2 regions of the Alcanivorax sp. IL2 genome follow, and region 2 is predicted to be linked to the other one. Evidence: predicted binding sites of a transcription regulator. Region 2 holds the regulator's gene; the other holds the start of a gene.
What was found. The regulator sigma-54, encoded in region 2, starts transcription at its own class of promoters, with help from an activator protein. The targets are predictions, from matches to a motif close to TGGCACNNNNNTTGCTNT.

Region 1: nirB (nitrite reductase large subunit NirB) is a predicted target of sigma-54. The motif match lies at 1,584-1,601, and genes of this name have one in related genera.

Annotation. Positions count from the first base shown of each region.
Region 1 is NZ_CP179932.1:2,119,731-2,123,525, forward strand. Features, by position in the region: gene ACMG4N_RS09925 (NarK family nitrate/nitrite MFS transporter) at 1-1,317, opposite strand, end outside; gene nirB (nitrite reductase large subunit NirB) at 1,640-3,795, shown strand, end outside.
Region 2 is NZ_CP179932.1:3,338,753-3,342,547, reverse strand. Features, by position in the region: gene ptsN (PTS IIA-like nitrogen regulatory protein PtsN) at 91-564, opposite strand; gene hpf (ribosome hibernation-promoting factor, HPF/YfiA family) at 581-883, opposite strand; gene ACMG4N_RS15370 (RNA polymerase factor sigma-54) at 923-2,389, opposite strand; gene lptB (LPS export ABC transporter ATP-binding protein) at 2,652-3,377, opposite strand; gene lptA (lipopolysaccharide transport periplasmic protein LptA) at 3,374-3,795, opposite strand, start outside.

The DNA.
Region 1 (3,795 bases), 1.2 Mb from region 2:
GGTGAGGAAGATCACCGCACCGGCATTCCCGTAGGCGCCTACCATGCCGGCGATCTGACCGGTAAGGCGACGCTTGATCAGCGGTACGGTGGCAAACACGGCACCTTCACCAGCCTGCACAAAGAAGGAACAACACATGGTGGCAATCACCGCCAGGGCAATGGGCCAGCTGCTGCCGATCTGACTCATCAGGCCGTAGCCCACCATCAGACCGCAGAGCAGAATGGCCAAGGATTTCTTGCGCCCGAACTTGTCGGATACCCAGCCACCACCGGGACGAGCCACCAGATTCATAAAGGCATAGCCGGAGGCCAGCAGACCGCCAGTAACTGCTGACAGGGTAAAGGTATCGGTAAAGAACAATGGCAGCATGGAAACCACCGCCAGCTCGGAGCCGAACGTCACCATATACGCCAGATCCAGAATGGCTACCTGTTTGAAACTGTAGCGGTCGTGCTCGGGAACTCCCTCCTTCAGGTGTTCACGGTTTACCCGCCAGGCCTGGCCAAGCTGTACTACTGCCAGGCTGATAATCAGTGCGGCCAACAGAATCTGTGTGGTTTGGCCGAACAGATTCAGGTTGGTGGGCCCCAGGCGCCAGACGATCACCAGCAGCGCGATATACAGGGGCAGGCTCATGGCCAGGTAGAAGAACAGGTCTTTCTTGGTGCTCACTTCCAGCGCGCTGGCTTTCTTGGGCTTGAAATAGGACGCGCCCTGGGGCGTGTTGCGTGCCCGCCACAGGAAGAAAATCCCGTAGAGAAAGGAAACGGCACCGGTGGTGGCAATGGCCCAGCGCCAGCCGTCATCGCCACCATAAAAGAGAGCCAGGGAAGGCAGGGTAATTGCCGCGGCGGCAGAGCCGAAGTTGCCCCAGCCACCATAGACGCCTTCCGCCAGACCGACTTCCCGGGCCGGAAACCATTCGCTGATCAGGCGTATGCCCACCACGAAACCGGCACCCACAAAGCCCATCAACAGGCGGGTCACCGCCAGCTGTTCATAGGTAGTGGAAAGAGCAAATGCCCAGCAGGGCAGAGCGGCCAGCATCAGCAGAGAGCCAAACACCAACCGGGGTCCAAAGCGATCGACCAGGGAACCGATCACCACCCGGGCTGGAATGGTCAACGCCACGTTGAGAATCAGCAGCGCCTTAATTTGTTCGGGAGTCAGGTCGAAGGCGTCCCGCAGATGCCCCATTAATGGCGCATGGGAAAACCACACAACAAAGGTAATAAAGAACGCCAGCCAGCTCAGGTGTAACAGGCGGATGCGTGGCGCGGAAAGATTCAACAGATTCAGCTTTTGATCGCTCATGACTTCTCCATGCATGGGCGGTTAACGACAGGCTGATCTGAGCAACTCCTGTGCCACCTTGCTAAGTGTCTGTTTTCAATGAATTAAAAGTGAATTAACCGGGGGGAGAGCAATAACTGTGCGCAAATCGGGAGCGTTTATGGGTCATCTCGGTGCACGAAAAAATGCATTTTTCTCGTGCACGAACGCATTAAAAGAAAGCAGGGTTTCTGTGGTTATTGCCCAAAAAATAAAATAAATCCATTAAAAATAATGAGTTAGCAAGTTGGCACAGGCCTTGCTCAGTGATGGGTGTCAGTTATGCACCGCGAGGGTGAGCCTTATGGCAAAGCAACAACTTCTACTTATTGGCCACGGCATGGTGGGCCAACGTTATCTAGAGTCGCTGGTGGCCCAGGGTGGCCGCGAGCACTTCGACATTACCGTACTGTGCGCCGAGTCACTGCCGGCCTATGACCGCGTGGGGCTAACCAGCTACTTTTCCGGCAAGACCGCCGACGACCTGTCGCTGGTGCCTGAAGGGTTCTTCGCCGCGCACGACATTACCTTGAAGCTGAATACCAAGGCGGATGTCATTGATCGTGGTGCACGCACCGTCACCACCAACACGGGTGAAACGCTCAGCTATGACAAGTTGGTATTGGCCACCGGGTCTTATCCGTTCGTGCCGCCGATACCCGGTAACGATCGTGATAACTGTTTCGTGTACCGCACCATCGATGATCTGGATGCCATGATCGCTGCCAGTAAAGGCGGCAAAGTGGGCACCGTTGTGGGGGGCGGGCTGTTGGGCCTGGAGGCAGCCAAGGCATTGCATGACCTGGGCCTGCAAACCCATGTGGTGGAGTTTGCCCCGCGTCTGATGGCTGTCCAGGTGGACGACTTTGGTGGCGGCCTGCTCAAGGACAAGATTCAGGAACTGGGTGTCACCGTACACACCAGCACCGGCACCAAAGACATTGTGGACGGTGAAACCTGCAAACACCGGATGAACTTCGGTGAAGACAATTACCTGGAAACCGATGTGATCGTGTTCTCCGCCGGCATCCGTCCCCAGGACGAACTGGCCCGTGCCTGTGAGCTGGAGCTGGGCGAGCGTGGCGGCGTCGTGGTGAACAACCACTGTGTCACCTCCGATGACAGCATTTATGCCATCGGTGAAGTGGCGCTGTGGGAAGGTCGCATCTTCGGTCTGGTGGCGCCGGGTTACCAGATGGCGGAGATCGCCGCCGAGCACCTGATGGGTAAGTTTGAGCAACAGTTCACCGGTGCCGACATGAGCACCAAGCTGAAGCTCATGGGCGTGGACGTGGCGTCCATCGGTGATGCCCACGGCAACACTCCGGGTTCACGCAGTACCGTGTTCATGGATCAAACCGCCGGCATCTACAAGAAGGCGGTGATCAGTGAGTGCGGCAAGAAACTGCTGGGCGCGGTTCTGGTGGGGGACGCCAACGACTACGGCAACCTGCTGCAGCTGTGCCTGAACGAGATGGACCTGCCCGGTGGTCCAGCGGCACTGGTGGCGCCGGTTTCCGATGGTGCGCCCCTGCTGGGTGCCGATGCGCTGCCGGACACTGCCCAGATCTGTTCCTGTAATAACGTCTCCAAGGGTGATCTGTGTGCCGCCATTGATGATGGCGCCATGACCGTGGGCGATCTGAAATCCTGCACCAAGGCGTCCGCCACCTGCGGGGGTTGTTCGGCGCTGGTGAAACAGGTGCTGGACAGCGAACTGGAAAAACGTGGCGTGGAAGTGAACAACCACCTCTGCGAACACTTCCCGTATTCCCGCCAGGAAATCTATCACCTGGTACGGGTAGGGCAGATCACCACCTTTGATGAGCTGCTGGAAAAACACGGCAGCGGCGAAGGCTGTGATATCTGTAAGCCCACCGCGGCTTCGGTGTTTGCGTCCTGCTGGAACGATTATGTGCTGAACAAGCCCCACGCGGGCCTTCAGGACACCAACGATTACTTCCTCGGTAACCTGCAGCGCGACGGCACCTATTCCGTGGTGCCCCGTGTGGCCGGCGGTGAAATCACCCCGGACAAGCTCATCGTGCTGGGCGAAGTGGCCAAGAAGTACGACCTCTATACCAAGATCACCGGTGGCCAACGGGTGGATCTGTTCGGTGCTCGCGTTGAGCAGCTGCCGGATATCTGGCGCACCCTGGTGGATGCCGGCTTTGAAACCGGCCACGCCTACGGCAAGTCCCTGCGTACCGTGAAATCCTGTGTGGGTTCCACCTGGTGCCGCTACGGGGTGAAAGATTCGGTGGGTACCGCCATCCAGGTGGAAGAGCGTTACAAGGGCCTGCGCAGCCCGCACAAGATCAAGATGGCCGTGAGTGGTTGTACCCGTGAATGTGCTGAAGCGCAGAGCAAGGACGTGGGTGTGATCGCCACCGAGAAAGGCTGGAACCTGTATGTCTGTGGCAACGGCGGCATGCGCCCGCGCCATGCGGATCTGTTTGC
Region 2 (3,795 bases):
CCGCTTGCACGCTATTTGCAGCACGTTGGCACGCAAAATGGATAGACGAGGGGATGTCCCGGGTGATGCCTGAAAGCGTGTTGCGTTCCTTCATGATGCCAGTCGCAGCTCCGCTTCGGATTCCACGGCGGTGTGATAAAGGTGGTGGTCGTTCTTGCTCAATCGCAGCTCGGCACGGTAATCGTCGTCGTTGAACAGGGACGCCAGGTGGCTGAGGGTTTTCAGGTGCTGTTCCGGGTTTTCCTGGGGAACCAGCAGTACAAAAACCAGATCTACCGGGCGACCGTCAACGGCGTCAAAATCGATGGGGGTAGAGAGTTTCAGCAGCAGCCCGATGGGTTGCTGGCAGTGACCAAGACGACAGTGAGGAATGGCGATGCCTTCACCGATGCCCGTGGAGCCCAGCTTTTCCCGGGCTACCAGGGCGTCGAAGACCTCCTGTTCGTTGAGGCTGTCGCAGCCGGCCGCGGCCAGCTGCGCAACCTGGTCCAGCAGCTGTTTCTTGCTGCTGGCCTGCACCTCGCTATGGGTGCGTGCTTCGGTGAGTAGTTCGCGAACTCGCATAATTGTCGCTTTGGGTTCAGTGGCCGCCGTGCTTGTGGCTGACGGCCTTTTCCTTGTGTTTGAGGATCTGGCGGTCGAGCTTGTCCGTCAGCTTGTCGATGGCAGCGTACATGTCGACTGCTTCAGCGGTGGCGAAGACGTCGGCCCCGGAAATATGGATAGTGGATTCCGCCTTGTGGGTCTTGGGTTCCGGGGAAAGGATCACCTGGACACTGGTAATCTGGTCGAAATGCCGTTCAAGACGGGAGAATTTGTCTCCTACGTAGGCTCGCAAAGCATCGGTAATTTCCAGGTGATGACCGCTGATATTAATTTGCATGGCTGGCTCCTTTACCTGCTCGTTGGGCCGTCCCGGCGCCTACACCAAACGCTTGCGGGCGCTGGATGACGGTATTCTCATCGCCTCACGGTACTTGGCGACTGTCCGGCGCGCTACATTGATTCCCTGCTCATTCAGCAAGCTTGCAAGCTTGTTGTCGCTGAGCGGTTTGCGGGGATTCTCGGCAGCGACCAGCTTCTTAATAATGGCACGAATAGCGGTGGAGGAACACTCACCGCCGCCGTCTGTTCCCACGTGGCTGGAGAAGAAATACTTCAACTCAAAGACGCCGCGGGGTGTCATCATGTATTTCTGGTTGGTGACCCGACTGATGGTCGATTCGTGCATCTCGACGGCGTCGGCAATGTCGGCCAGAACCAGGGGTTTCATGGCCTCTTCCCCATAGTCGAAGAAGTCCTGCTGAACGTCAACGATGCGGGTTGCCACCTTCAGCAGGGTGTCGTGGCGGCTTTGCAGGCTCTTGATGAACCACTTGGCTTCTTGCACGCAGTTGCGCAGGTACTGGCCATCCTCGCCACCGGCCTTGCGGGCCATGGAGGCGTACTGCTGCTGCAAATTGACCTTGGGCAGCACCTCCTCGTTCAGGCTGACCTGCCAGCGCCCCTGGTGCTGGCGTACGATCACGTCCGGCACCGCGTAATCCACCTGGCTTTCCCCAATCTGTTCGCCGGGAGCCGGGTCCAGGGTGCGTAGCAGCGAGAGGGCGTCCAGCAGGTTTTCTTCGCTGATCTGCAGTACCCGGCGCAGGGCGGCGTAGTCGTGCTTTTCCAGTAGCTCGAGATGCCCGAGCAGGGCCAGGGCATAGTCCAGAAAGGGCGTGTCCGTGGGCAGTTGGCGCAGCTGCACCCGCAGGCAGTCGGCCAGATCCAGACTGGCAACTCCCACCGGGTCGAATTGTTGCAGGCGGTGCTGCACAGCCAGGACTTCATCGGCTTCCAGCTCGTCACCTTCGGTGAGCAGGTCATCCTGGGCGTTCATCATCGCCACGATGTCGTCCACGGTGACGGTCAGGTAGCCGCGATCGTCCAGGGATTCGATGATGGTCATGGCGATAATGCGGTCCACATCGCTCATGGGGGTCAGATTCAGTTGCCAGAGCAGGTGGTCCTGTAGATTGCCGGCCACACTATGGCGCTGCTGCCAGTCGTCGGCATCGTCGGGGAGGGCGCTGGAGGCGCTGCTGGTCTGGCCGGAATAAACATCGTCCCATTCCGTTTCGATGCCGGGTTCGTCATCCACGAACTCTTCCAGGGCATCGTCACGCTCGGTATCCAGCTCCTGGTCGTCCTGACGTTCCTCGTCAGCGTCAGGCAGGGATTCGTCACCGAAATCATCGGCCAGCTCCAGCAACGGATTACTTTCCACGGCCTGCTGAATCTCTTGACGCAGGTCCAGCGTGGAGAGCTGCAGGAGGCGTATAGCCTGCTGCAGCTGCGGAGTCATGGTCAGCTGCTGGCCGATTTGTAGTTGTAGGCTTGGCTTCATACTGCTCAGACTGGTGTCATCCCCAAAACCTGAGAATAACAGCCTATGCATAAGGCAAGCAATATTTGTGCCAATGGTGGTTGTGTGCTAGGAGGAAGGTAGTTAACAGTGAACAGTTAATAGTTAACAGCGCGCGGGGCAGGTTTTCTGTGTTTCAAGCCTTTCCGTCGCGAACAAGCTATGGGCGCGGCGGCTTGCTCAAAAATAGTGCATGCCCCGGCCGCGAGCTGTTAACTGTTCACTATTAACTATTTACTGCCTTTTACAGCCTGAAATCGGCCCCCAGATACACATCCCGCACCTGCTGGTTGCCAAGAATGGTGTCCGCATCGCCGGAGGCGATGATATGGCCGGCGCTGACGATGTAGGCGGTGTCGCAGATATCCAGGGTTTCGCGCACGTTGTGGTCGGTGATCAGTACGCCGATGCCGCGCTCTTTCAGATGGCGGATGATGCCCTTGATGTCGTTCACGGAAATCGGGTCCACGCCGGCGAAGGGTTCATCCAGCAGGATGAAATCCGGGTCGGTGGCCAGGCCGCGGGCGATTTCTGCCCGGCGCCGCTCACCGCCGGACAGGCTCATACCCAGGGAATCACGGATGTGGGTGATATGGAATTCCTTGAGCAGGCTTTCCATGCGTTCGTGACGCTCCGCCTTGCTCAGCTCCTTGCGGGTTTCCAGGATCGCCATGATGTTCTCTTCCACGGTCAGGCGGCGGAAGATGCTGGCTTCCTGGGGCAAGTAGCCGATGCCACGCTGGGCGCGGCCATGCATGGGCAGATGGGTGATATCCGCCTCGTTGATGTCGATCCGACCGGCGTCCGCTTCCACCAGTCCGACAATCATGTAGAAGCAGGTGGTCTTGCCGGCGCCATTGGGACCGAGCAGGCCGACGATCTGGCCGGCTTCCACGTCCAGGGAGACATCTTCGATGACCCGGCGACCCTTGTAGCTTTTTGCCAGGTGGTGGGCACGTAAATGGCTCATGGGGTGTTTGGCTCCGCCTCTGAGGAGGGCGCTACGGGCGCCTCGTCGTTTGCATTGTTGTCCGCAGGGGTGTCTTCCTTGGGCGTCTGGTTCTCGGCAGGGATCACCAGTCGTACCCGTTTGTCGCCTTCGCTGCTGGCGTCTACCCGCTTGGAATCCAGGCTGTATTCCACCTTGGCGCCTTCAAAGGTGTTGCCCAGGTGTTCAATGTAAGCATCGCCGGTGAGTACCAGGGTGCGTTGGCGAATGTCGTAGACCAGGTTATTGGCGTGGGCCTGCAGGTCCTCACCTTCTTCCATGCGCACCGGGGTGCCGGACGCTTCCACGCGGATCAGTTCGCCATTACGGGTAAACAGGCGCATCTCATCGGCAAACAGTTTCCGCTTGCCCTGTATCAGTTCCACATTGCCGCGATACA